3 regions of the Rhizobium zaerense genome follow, and region 2 is predicted to be linked to each of the others. Evidence: predicted binding sites of a transcription regulator. Region 2 holds the regulator's gene; each other region holds the start of a gene.
The links. Region 2 encodes LexA, which represses DNA repair genes until DNA is damaged. Its sites were predicted from a motif close to TGTTCNNNNTGTGTTCNG; they were not measured.
Positions count from the first base shown of each region.

Region 1: ACS4RR_RS10230 (ribonuclease T2 family protein) is a predicted target of LexA. The motif match lies at 2,387-2,404, and genes of this name have one in related genera.
Region 3: ACS4RR_RS02820 (ImuA family protein) is a predicted target of LexA. The motif match lies at 2,431-2,448, and genes of this name have one in related genera.

Region 1 is NZ_CM132690.1:2,136,659-2,140,850, forward strand. It holds gene caiB (succinate--glutarate CoA-transferase) at 1-269, opposite strand, end outside; gene ACS4RR_RS10220 (DMT family transporter) at 343-1,299, opposite strand; gene ACS4RR_RS10225 (alpha/beta fold hydrolase) at 1,331-2,260, opposite strand; gene ACS4RR_RS10230 (ribonuclease T2 family protein) at 2,419-3,159, shown strand; gene ettA (energy-dependent translational throttle protein EttA) at 3,258-4,192, shown strand, end outside.
Region 2 is NZ_CM132690.1:3,163,742-3,167,933, reverse strand. It holds gene ACS4RR_RS15325 (ComEC/Rec2 family competence protein) at 1-2,286, shown strand, start outside; gene lexA (transcriptional repressor LexA) at 2,267-2,986, opposite strand; gene ACS4RR_RS15315 (VOC family protein) at 3,184-4,080, shown strand; gene kdsA (3-deoxy-8-phosphooctulonate synthase) at 4,077-4,192, shown strand, end outside.
Region 3 is NZ_CM132690.1:571,296-575,487, forward strand. It holds gene ACS4RR_RS02795 (VOC family protein) at 1-154, opposite strand, end outside; gene ACS4RR_RS02800 (hypothetical protein) at 266-499, opposite strand; gene ACS4RR_RS02805 (HpcH/HpaI aldolase/citrate lyase family protein) at 638-1,558, shown strand; gene ACS4RR_RS02810 (DUF1737 domain-containing protein) at 1,558-1,764, shown strand; gene ACS4RR_RS02815 (metallopeptidase family protein) at 1,869-2,306, opposite strand; gene ACS4RR_RS02820 (ImuA family protein) at 2,468-3,412, shown strand; gene ACS4RR_RS02825 (Y-family DNA polymerase) at 3,453-4,192, shown strand, end outside.

The DNA of each region.
Region 1 (4,192 bases), 1.0 Mb from region 2:
TCGGCGCTCTTCAGGTCGGCGGTGACGGAGCGCTTGCCGCGATTGGCGGCGTGGTAATAGGCGGCCGAGAGGTTGTTGCCGTCGGCGCCCTCGACGAAAGGTGGCCCCCATTGGCGCGTATCGTCGCCGCCGTCTGGATTTTCGACCTTGATGACGTCGGCGCCGAGATCGGCGAGCATCTGTCCCGCCCAGGGGCCGGCGAGCACGCGGGCAAGCTCGATCACCCGGATGCCGGCAAGCGGCGGTTTTTTCGTCACGGTCTCCGTCATGTTCCTCCGGCAGGTTCAGAGCATAGTGCCGAAAAGTGTGAGCGGTTTTCGGAATTGTACTCTCATTCTAGATTTACGGCGTCCACGTCGCCTCTGATGTATCGGATACCGGTTTCGATGCAAAGCGCCGCTCGCGCCAGAGGATATAGAAGCCAGACGCCATGATAATTATGATGCCGAGCCATTTGAGCGCGTTCGGGAAGTCGCCGAAGACCAGCCAGGCGAAGATCGTTGCCGAGACGATCTCGAAATATTGCAGCGGCGCAAGCGTTGAAGCCGGTGCTGCGCGATAAGCATAGACGCCAAGGATGCCCGATATCGCGGCCATAGCGCCGACGCCGGCGAGATAGAACCAGGCGCGGCCTTCCGGCATGACCGGATCGAAGATGTCGGAGCCGGTTCCCCGGCTGAGATAAAGCAGGATGATGCAGAAGAGCAGGCCCCAGATGCCCATCTGGAACTGCATCGACCAGGGATCTTCCCTATGCGAGAGCACGCGGGTCATCAGCACGAAGATCGCAATACAGAAGGCGCTGACGACAGGCAGAAGAGCGATGTAGCCGACCTCTTCGAAACTCGGCTGGATGATCAGCATCGCTCCGAAGAAGCCGACGCCGCAGGCCGTGTAACGCCGCCAACCGATCATCTCCTTCAGGAAGATACCGCCGAGGATCGTCAACATGATCGGTTCGACGAAGAAGATCGCTATTGCGTCAGCGACTGCCATGTATTTCAGCGTAGTGACAAAGGAGATCATCGAGATCGTGATGATCGCGCCGCGGATCGCGTGGAACAGGCTCTGGCGCCAGGAAAAATCGGCGAAGCTGCGCCGCCACACGACGATTGGCAGCATGCAGAGCGCTTGCACGGCGAAGCGGGCGGCGGTGATTTCGGCGGACGGGACGGTGAGGATGGCAAGCTTGGCGAAGATATCGATGATCGGCGATAACATCACCGAGATAAACATCAGCGCAAGCCCCATAGTCACGTCGGAGGCGGACGAAACAGGGCGGGCGGAGGTGCTGTTCATGATGAAATCCCTGCCTCAGGATATTGGTCGCTCAGGATCCTGCGACGGCCCTGTCGCACCAGTCCGCGAAGGCTGCGATCGCCGCATCCGCACCGATCTCATTTAGTGTTTCGTGACGCATGTCCTGATATATCTCAGTGCTGATACGGGAGAAGCCTTGCCCTTTCAAATGGTTTGACAGCCAGAGCAGGGCTTTTCCACGCTCCGTCGCAGGATCCTCCCCGCCTCCGACGAGATGGATCGGCATGTCCCGCGGCAGCCGGTCGAGGTGGATTTTCTGCGGCGCGCGGAAGGTCAGCTCGAAGAGATCGAGCCAGAGAGAGACTGAGGCGTCGAAGCCGCAGAGCGGATCGGTGACATACTTGTCGACTTCATCGGGAAGACGCGACAGCCAGTCGAACTCGGTGCGGCGGCCGGGAATGGATTTGCCCCAGGTGCCGAAGGTAAGCTTCGGCAGCAGGCCGCTCGGCACGTCGGAGCCCTTCAGCATGCGCTCGGCAAGCAGGATCGCCTGGGCGGCGCGGCCGGCAAGGCCGACGGCGAAATTCGAATTCCAGATCGCGACGGCGTCGAAGTCGGCCGGAGCCGTGACGGCAGCGTTGAGGGCGATGAGGCCGCCCATCGAATGGCCGAAGAGGATCACAGGCAGGCCGGGATGGCGGGAGGCCGCATAACCGCGCATAGCGATGACGTCGCCGGCCACCTTTTCGACCCCACCCCGCCAGGCAAAGCGACCGATCGGCGCATCGGGTGCCGTCGTCTCGCCGTGGCCTCGGTGATCATGGGCATAGACGTGATAGCCGCGCGCCGCCATCGCCTCGGCAAAGGAGCGGTATCGTTTCGAATGTTCGGCCAAGCCGTGCGATATCAACAGGATGGCACGAGCTGCAGCTTCGGCCTTGGCATGGTGATAGGCCAGCGACGCCCCAGGCACGGCCAGCCTTTGCGTTTCAGCAAACATATGGATCCTCCCGGCGGCAACAGACCAGATCGCTGGGCAATTGCAACATGGGTGCTTGATTATCCGACAATAAATTGCGGCCCTGTTGCGATTCAGGGTTGCGGCCATTCGATCTTCGTGCTTATTTGTTCCTGTATTGTTCTTTTTTGGGGGTTGAAATGAGCAGCATGCAGTTGCGTACCTTGACGATTGCCTTGTCGATGGTTGTTGCCGGCGCCGCCGTGGCGCAGGAGGCTGGCGGGCGCACCCGCTTCATTCTGGCGGCGAGCTGGCAGCCGGCCTTTTGCCAGACGAACCAGAAGAAGGCCGAATGCGCAAGCCAGACCGGCGAGCGCCCCGACGCGACGAACTTCTCGTTGCACGGGCTCTGGCCGATGCGGGAGGATTATTGCGGGGTGAGCGCCGAGCAGAAGACCGCCGACAAGGATGGCGACTGGAACAAGCTGCCGGAGGTCACGCTTGCGGCCGAGACGAAGACGGCGCTGGCAAAGGCGATGCCCGGCACGGAATCCGGCCTGGAACGGCATGAATGGGTGAAGCATGGCACCTGCACGAAGATGAGCGCCGACGACTATTTCGGTGTCGGCGTGCATCTGGTGGGCGCACTGAACGCGTCGGCCGTGCGCGATCTCTTCGCTGCCAACATCGGCAAGCCGGTCAAGTCCGAAGCGATCAAGGCGGCTTTCGACAAGAGTTTCGGGCCGGGCGCCGGCGACCGCGTCAAGATGAGCTGCCGACGGGCCGGCAATGTCAGGCTGATCAGCGAGCTGACGATCGGGCTTTCGGAAGCCGCCGGGGCGGCATCGGCGAAAAGTACGGGCCTCGCCGATCTGATCCAGGGTGCGGGAAAAACGTCGTTCGGCTGCGACGAGGGCGTCGTCGACGCTGCGGGCTTTTGACCGGAAATCCTGAGTAAACCGGGTTTCGGCGTTGCCCGCAGGCGCTGTTTCGCCTACATAGCGGCACAATCGAAGTTTCCCGCCCGGAGCAGCGCAGCATGGCACGTCAGTTCATCTATCATATGTCCGGCCTTAACAAGGCCTATGGCAACAAGAAGATCCTGGAGAATATCCACCTTTCGTTCTACCCGGATGCCAAGATCGGTATCCTTGGTCCGAACGGCGCGGGTAAATCCACCGTGCTGCGCATCATCGCAGGCCAAGACAAGGAGTATACCGGCGAAGCCTGGCTCGCCGAAGGTGCGACCGTCGGCTATCTGGAGCAGGAGCCGCATCTCGATGCAAACAAGACGGTGTTCGAGAACGTCATGGAAGGCGTTGCCTCGAAGACGGCTGTCCTCGATCGCTACAATGAATTGATGATGAACTATTCCGACGAGACGGCGGAAGAGGGCGCCAAGCTTCAGGACGTCATCGATAGCCAGAACCTCTGGGATCTGGAAAGCCAGGTCGAAATGGCGATGGAAGCGCTGCGCTGCCCGCCGCGCGACGCCGATGTCACCAGCCTTTCGGGTGGTGAGCGACGCCGTGTCGCGCTCTGCCGCCTGCTGCTTTCGCAGCCGGACCTGCTGCTGCTCGACGAACCGACCAACCACCTGGACGCCGAAACCATCGCTTGGCTCGAAAAACATCTGCGCGACTATCCGGGCGCCGTGATGATGATTACCCACGATCGCTACTTCCTGGACAACGTCACCGGATGGATCCTCGAACTCGACCGCGGCCGTGGCATTCCCTACGAAGGCAACTATTCGGCCTACCTGCAGGCGAAAGCCAAGCGCATGCTGCAGGAAAGCCGCGAAGACGCATCGCGCCAGAAGGCGATCAGCCGCGAACAGGAATGGATCGCTTCCAGCCCGAAGGCCCGTCAGGCCAAGTCCAAGGCCCGTATCAAGTCCTACGAGCAGTTGGTGGATGCCGCCGAGAAGCAGCGTCCCGGCGACGCGCAGATCATCATCCCGGTCAGCGAGCG
Region 2 (4,192 bases):
TCGCAATCGCTGCGTATCGGCATGCGGATGCTGAGCGAAGAGGCGGACCACGGCCGTCTGCTGCTTGTCTCGCCTGTCTTCCTCGGTGCCGGGTCAGCCTTCTGGTTTCTCGCGGCATCGGACTTTCCGCTCGTTGCATCGCTGCTCTGCCTGTTGCTGCTGATCGTCGCCGTTCTCATCGCCAGCCGCAGCCGGGCGGCATTGCGGGCAACGCTGCTGGCGCTTGCACTTGTGGCCTGCGGCATGGCCTCCGCGCAGCTCGAGAGCTGGCGGGCTTCGACCGTGATCCTCGATTCCGCCGTCACGACGACGGTGACCGGCCGTGTGGAACGGCGCGAAGGCGACGGTCGCGGCCGGTGGCGCTACATTCTTGCCGTCACCGGTACGGAGGCGCCGGAAGTGAAGCGGTCGCCCGAACGCATAACTGCGATCACCCGCGGCGCAGACGCGCCCATCGAGATCGGTGATATCATAACCGGCAGGGCGCGGCTGACGCCGCCGGCAGGTCCAGCACTTCCTGAGCTCAACGACTTCTCCTTCGGTGCCTATTTCGATGGAATCGGCGCGAACGGCTTCTTCTACGGCGCGCCGTCGAAGGTCGACTGGCAGGCAGGTCCGCAGGCGGCAAGATCGACGTGGGAAGCTCTGCTCGAAGGGCTCTACCGGCTGCGCAGCGGCATTGGCGACCGCATAAGGTCGATCTTGCCTGGCGACACCGGCGCTTTCGCCGCTGCTCTGGTGACGGACGAGCGGCGCGCCATCTCGAATGAGACGACGGAAGCGCTGCGCCAGTCCGGCCTGGCTCATATCGTCGCCATCTCCGGCCTCAACATGGCGCTGTCGGCCGGTATCTTCTTCGTTGGGTTCCGGATGTTGCTCAGCCTCTTTCCCGGCGTCGCTGAGGCCTATCCGACGAAGAAGATCGCTGCCGCCGGCGCGCTCATCGCCGTGACCGCCTATTTCCTGATCTCGGGCTTTGGGGTCTCTGCCGAACGCGCCTTCATCATGATGGCCATCATGTTGATTGCCGTCTTCTTCGACCGGCCGTCGATCAGCCTGCGCAATGTCGCGCTCTCCGCGCTCGTCATCATCGCCATTTCGCCGTCCGAGGTCTTGGGTCCGAGCTTCCAGATGTCCTTTGCCGCGACATTGGCGCTGGTCTCGGGCTATCAGCTGTGGAAGGACCGGCGCGTCCGCGAAAACGCCTTCCTCAAGCTGCCGATCATCAGGCCGGTCGTTACGGTTGCGGGTTTCTTCGGCGGCGTCTTCCTGACGTCGCTGATCGGCGGCTTTTCAACCGCGCTGTTTTCGATCGAGCATTTTCATCGCCTGACCGCCTATGGCCTGCCGGCAAACCTCGCGACGATGCCGATCATCTCCTTTATCGTCATGCCGGCCGGGCTGCTGGCGATGCTGCTCATGCCTTTCGGTCTGGATGTTTGGGCCTGGAAGGTCGTCGGATTCGGCCTCGATCTGGTGATCGCGGTCGCAAAGACGGTATCCGGCTGGGGCGGCAATATCGACGTTGGCCGTTTGCCCGGCTGGTATTTCGCGGTCGCCGTGGCAGGCTTTCTTCTGCTGACGCTGCTCCGGACGCGACTGCGCCATTCCGGCACATCGATCATCGCAGTCTCGACGCTCATCCTGTTCCTTCTACCGGTTCCCCGGCCGCCGGATCTGGTGATTTCGGAGGATGGCAATCTCGTCGCGGTCGTCGAGGCGGCAGCAATGGCGTCCAACCGTGAACGACCGCCGGATTTCATCTTCGACCAATGGCAGAGAGCGCTGGTCCTGCCGACGCATGATCCGCCGAAGATGCTGGATGGTCCTGCTATCCCGCCGGAGGGAGAAGACCGCCGCGTCAGGCTTTCCCGCGATCAGCAGACCGAAGCGAGGACCGCGATGCGTGCAGCCGCAGCGGCCGGTGAAGCAAACCGCTTTTCCTGCGTCAAAAAGGCCTGGTGCACATCAAGGCTTGGCAATGGCCAGGTCGTGGCCGTCATCGACAATGCCGCCTATCTCGGCCCCGCATGCGACGCCGCCGATATCGTCGTGACGTCGGTCCGCCTGCGCTTCAACAGCTGCCGCTCAGGTGCGACGCTCTTCACCGGTGAAACGCTGCGCAGGACCGGTTCCGTCGAGTTGCGCTTCACGAACGCCGGCCTGGAGGTGGCAACCGCATTCGATGCATTGTCGCGGCCATGGATGCGCCATCGCGCCTATGACTGGCGCAGCAATAGTTTTACCGAGCCCGGTCTAGCCAAGGTCAGTGATAGCGGCGAATAAGACCGACGAGCTTGCCCTGAACCTTGACACGGTCCGGCCCGAAAATCCGGGTCTCGTAAGCCGGGTTGGCGGCTTCGAGCGCAATCGAGGCGCCCTTGCGGCGGAAGCGTTTGAGTGTCGCTTCCTCGTCGTCGACGAGAGCAACGACGATGTCGCCAGGACTTGCGGTGCTGCCGTTGCGGATGATCACGGTGTCGCCGTCAAAGATGCCGGCGTCGATCATCGAATCGCCCTTGACCTCCAGCGCATAATGTTCACCGGAACCGAGCATGTCGGCCGGAACGACGATGTCGTGGGTGTTGTTCTGGATCGCCGAGATCGGAACACCGGCGGCGATGCGGCCCATGACCGGCACGGAGACCGAGTTGCCGTTGTCGGCGACGGGTTTTGCAGGGGCAGGAGCGGCGACCGGCTGTGGCTTGCCGAGGCTGCCCTCGATGACGCTCGGCGAAAAGCCACGCCGCGGCTGGATGCTGGGGCTGTAGGCCTCCGGAAGCTTGATGACCTCGATCGCGCGGGCCCGGTTCGGTAGGCGGCGAATGAAGCCACGTTCCTCGAGCGCTGTAATCAAGCGATGAATCCCGGACTTCGAAGCGAGGTCCAGGGCATCCTTCATTTCGTCGAAAGATGGCGGAACGCCGGATTCCTTCATGCGCTCATGAATGAAAAGGAGAAGCTCCTGTTGTTTGCGCGTGAGCATCGACGTTGTGACCTCGTGATTGAAACAAATCCAGAACAGACACTATATGTTCCATATGTGTTCCGCAAGTAGCTAAATTTCCGTAAAACTTGGCACCAACTCGTCGAGATTCTTATTTTCATTCGCCGGATTGGACACATGTCTTGCATTGAGGGTGGCGCTGTCGCACATCTCTTGCCGATTTGAGGAGGGATATGATGAACACGCATTCCACCAAACCGTACCCGCTGGATCATGTCGTGCTGCCGGTCGTCGACATCGATCTGGCGCGCGAAAGGCTCGGCAAGCTCGGCTTCACCGTTGCCGCCGATGCGCGCCATCCCTTCGGAACGGAGAATGCCTGCGTCTTCTTTGCCGACAAGACCTATCTGGAGCCGCTCGGGATCGCGAGCGTCGAGGAGAGCGAGGCATCGGCGCGACGAGGCAATGTCTTCACCGCTCGCAACCGGGCTTTCCGCTTCCGTTGCGGCGCGGAGGGGCTTTCGGCGGTGGCCTTCGGCAGCAAGGATGCCGGCATCGATCATCAGGATTTCGTCGGCAACGGGTCGAGCGCCGGGGAGATGCTGCAGTTCAACCGGCCGATGACGATGCCGGACGGCTCCGAGACGATTGCCGGCTTCAAGCTGGCTTTTGCCGGCGACCTGCGCGCGCCTGATCTCTTGCTCTTCACCGTCGAGCGTATCAATCCGCTGCCGGCCGACCGCGCCGCGCTGGAGACGCATGCCAATGGCGTGACCGGCATAACGGAGATCGCGCTTTGCGCGCCGGAACCGGCCGCATTCGCTGCCTTCGTCGGCCTTGCAGCGGCGCAATCGGCAGTCGAGAAAACCGGTTTCGGCGTCAATGTCGCGGCGTCAAATGCGAAAATCGGTCTGATGACGCCGGAAGGGCTGGAGGCCTATTTCGACATCGCCGGCTCATCCGCAGATCGCGGCCTGCGCGGCCGGGCAATCCTCTTTGCTGTTGCCGATCTTGCCGTGACAGAAGCGCATTTGGCTGCTAACGGGGTGACATACACGCGCAAGAACAATCGCATTCTGGTGAAGCCCGCGCCCGGGCAGGGCACGCTCTTCGCCTTCGAGGAAACACGATGAGCACTGATACGAATTCCGACGTCAGGGTCGGCGAAGGCCAAGGCCAGGTCACCTTTTCCAATACCGGCCGCCTGTCGCTAATTGCCGGTCCCTGCCAGATGGAGAGCCGCGA
Region 3 (4,192 bases), 2.3 Mb from region 2:
TCTCGTCGACCGGCACGAGATAGGCCTCTTCGGCGCCGAAGGCCTTCTTGTAGAATTCCGCAGCTTTCACTGCGCCGTCGATCGTCAGATAGGGCAGCAGGCCATTCTTGACCGGTGGCATCTTGGTCGGGTTGCTCTCTGTCGTCGTATCCATGCTTGTCCTCCATTCGTTTCCGAAGCGCCGGCTGAATGCCCGGCTGCTTCAAAGACGTAACATGGACGCGCGATGCGACAGTGTCGGCCAAATTTTTCAGCGAAAAGATGATCAGAGATCGATGATCGTGCCGCGGCCGTCGTTCCACACCCGCATTTCGCGATGGCCGTTATTTGCCTTGGCGCGAACCGGAGCGGGCTTCATCTTCATCGAAAGCGCACGTCCGACCATGAGCACGGTCAGGATGCCGCCGACGGCGAGCGTCACCGAAAAGGTGAGAAGCAGCATAGCCACGAAAACGGTGGCGCCGGCAAGCATGAGGAAGATGGAGCGAATGTTCTGCATGGTTAGAGACCTTTCTTCGGAAAGGAATGTGGTCCTTCTCTTTCCTCTCTGCAAGGCAAGCATGGCTTTTTGTTGTTCTGCTCGATGTTCTGGGGTGGGCTGCTTGCTTCGGCTTTCAAAGCTTGGCACTAATTCGCCATGAGCCGAAATCCCACGACCCGCTCCGCCCGCCTGCGCCGTTCGGTGTTGAGTGCGCCTGCCATCAATCCCCGCGCCCTCGAAAAGACCCATGCGGTCGATTGCGATGCCGTGATCTTCGATCTCGAGGATTCCGTGGCGCCGGAAAGAAAGGCGGAAGCGCGGGAAAATCTGAGGAATTTCTTTTCGGCTCGGCCGCTCGAAGGCAAGGAGCGGATCATCCGCATCAATGACCTGTCGACCAATTTCGGTCTGGCGGACATGGAACTGGTAATCGCGCTCAATCCCGACGCCGTGCTGCTGCCGAAGGTCGACGAACCGCAGGATGTCATGGCGCTCAGTGACCTTCTCTCCGAGGCCGAAGCACCGGAAGATCTGCGCATCTGGGCGATGATCGAGACACCGCGTGGCATCCTGAATGCGGCTGTTATCGCCGAAGCCGGACGCACCCCGGGCTCGCGGCTCGATTGTCTCGTCGTCGGGCTCAACGACCTACGCAAGGAAACCGGTGTGCTTCCACAACCGGGGAGGAGCTATCTCGTGCCGTGGCTGATGCAGGTCGTCCTTGCGGTCAGCGCCTACGGGCTCGATGCGATCGACAGCGTCTTCAACGATTTCAGGGATGAACAGGGTTTCGATGCCGAATGCCTGCAGAGCCGGGCCATGGGTTTTGCCGGCAAGATGCTGATCCATCCGGCGCAGATCGAGCCCGCCAACCGCCATTTCGGCCCCGATCCGGCGGCGATTGCAGAAGCGGAGGCGATCATATCAGCCTTTGCCGACCCCGCTTCCGATGGGCTGAACGTCATCAATGCAGGCGGGCGGATGATCGAGCGGCTGCATCTTGCCCAAGCGGAAAGTCTGGTCCATAAAGCCCGCCTGATCGCAGCCCGCCAGATTGCAGCACGAAAGATGATGTAATGAAACTTTACCGCTTCCTGACCGGTCCCGACGATGCTTCCTTTTGCCACAAGGTCACCGCCGTCCTCAACAAGGGCTGGTCGCTGGAGGGCTCGCCGACCTATGCTTTCAATGCCGCGACCGGCGCGATGCAATGCGGCCAGGCCGTCGTCAAGCATGTCGAAGGCAAGGATTACGATCCTGAGATGAAGCTCTCAGAGCAGTGAGGTTTTAGCGCATAACCCCGAAAATTGTAATCGATTTTCGGAAAGGATTATGCGTGATTGAAAGTGATAGAGCGTCCTTAGCGCGTCCTTGGACGCGCGGCGCTCTATCGTTCGGCGGCTTCCTCGGCGCTTGCCTCGATCCGCTCCATGTCATCGTCGCTTAGGCCGAAATGGTGACCGATCTCGTGGATCAGGACGTGGGTGATGATATCGCCGAGCGTCTCGTCGTTCTCAGCCCAGTAGTCGAGGATGGGGCGGCGGTAGAGGCGGATGCGGTTCGGCATCTCGCCGGTCTCCAGCGTGAAACGTTCGGAAATGCCCCTGCCCTCGAAAAGGCCGAGCAGATCGAAAGGGGTTTCCAGCGCCATGTCCTCGAAAACGTCGTCATCGGGGAAATCTTCAATCTCGATCGTGAGGTTGGTCGTCAGCTGGCGAAATTCATCCGGCAAATGGCTATAGGCCTCCATCGCCAGCGACTCGAAGGTGCTGATCGTCGGCGCATGGCGGTCCCGCCAATCATCGCTCTGGTCTATGCGGGCCATGAATATTCCTTCCTTTGCGGGCCCATATAGAACCTTTATCGCCGATTTTCGAGTGCGGAATCAAAGGCAGGAATAAATTCATAGAAAATGGCCGTTGACTCTTCATTAGCTCTCTGGAATCTATAAGAACATAACAGGAACAAGACGAATTGGAGAACGCCATGGCGCAGCACGCCCTGGCGCGCGAGCGGCTTTTTGCGCTCCGCGAAACCATCGCCAGACTGGAGGGAAGGCTCGCGCCGGCGCTTGCCGCGGCGGAGCAGGAAGCCTTGGCGGCAGGAGGTCAGACACCCAGGAGACGCATTCTGCCGCCCTTGGCGTTTGGGGTTGAATTTCTCGACAGCGCGCTGGAAGGCGGGTTGCCGCTCGATGCGATCACCGAATTCCGCTCGGCTCTGTCTCGCGATGCCGGTGCGGCAAGCGGGCTGGCGATGGCTGTTGCCGCGCGGCTGCAGAAACAGGAAGCGGATGCCGGCAGGCTTATGCCGTTGCTCTGGATCGGCGATGCCGTCGGCACGCTGGAGGCCGGTCGTCCCTATGCACCAGGGCTTCGGGATTTCGGGTTAAGCCCGGAGCGGTTTCTCCATGCCGCGCCGCGCAAGCTGGACGAGGCACTCTGGCTGGCGGAGGTGGCGGTGGAAAGCGCTGCCTTCTCGGCCGTCATCTTCGAAGTGCGAGGCAATCCCGCCCATTTCGGCCTGACCGAAAGCCGCAGGCTCAGTCTCAGGGCGCATGCTGTCCGCCGTCCGCTATTCCTTGTCCGCCAGGCCGGAGCAGAGGAGGCAAGCAGTGCGGCCTTCCGTCTGCATATTGAGCCGGCCCCGTCCGGTCTGCGGCCGTTGCCGGATGGATCGAAACTTTCCGGCAGCATCGGCAATCCGATTTTCCGTCTTACGCTGGAGAAGAGCCGCAATCCGGCCCCGCTCTCCTTTCTTCTGGAGTGGAACCCCCATGACCGCCAATTTCTCCCTGTCGCCGAACCAAACCTCGTTCGTCCTCCAGGCGAACAGTCAGCGCATTCTGGCGCTCAGCTTCCCGCATCTGCCAACGGACCGGATCGCCCGCAAGCGATGGGGGCTCTCCTGGCGTTCGAAAGGGCGTCCTGAAACGCCGCCTATCGTCTGTTCCGGCAAGCTCAACAATGCCATGCGGCTGACGGCACTGGACGAGTTGGCCGAAAGGTTGGGGCTGAGGAAGGAGCTGGGCGTTGCCGAAGCGCGCGCCATGTACCCCATGCTCGAGGTGGCGGAAGAGGATCCGGCGGCCGACCGCCGGTTGCTGGAGGCAATTGCCGACTGGTGCGACCGCTATACGCCGCTGGTGGCGTTCGACGGCAAGGACGGTCTGTTTCTCGACATTAGCGGCTGCGCCCATCTCTTCGGCGGTGAAAAGGCGCTTCTCAAGGATGTGCTGTCGCGGCTTTTCCATATGGGATTCGATGCCCGCGGCGCGGTCTCATCGTCATCAGGCCTTTCCTGGGCTGCGTCCCGCTTCGGGCAAGGCGGCGTGATCGGGGACGAGGAGGCGGAACATGTGCTGATGTCCTTGCCGGTCGCAGCCTTGCGGCTGGAAGGACAAACCGTCGCTGCCCTGAACAAGCTCGGTCTGAAATATATCGGCGACATCATCGATGCACCGCGCGCGCCGCTGACCCGCCGGTTCGGCCCGGAGCTGCTTCTGCGTCTCGACCAGGCGCTGGGACGTGAAGAGGAGCCGGTCTCGCCCCGGCGTCCTGTTGCCAGCCTCTCGGCCGAAAGCCGCCTGATCGAGCCCATCGGGACGGAAGAGCAGATCCTTGCCGTCACCAGGCAGGTCGCCCTATTGCTGCAGCCGTCGCTGGAGGCGCGGGGAGCTGGCGGGCGGGTGTTCGAACTGGTCCTGTTCCG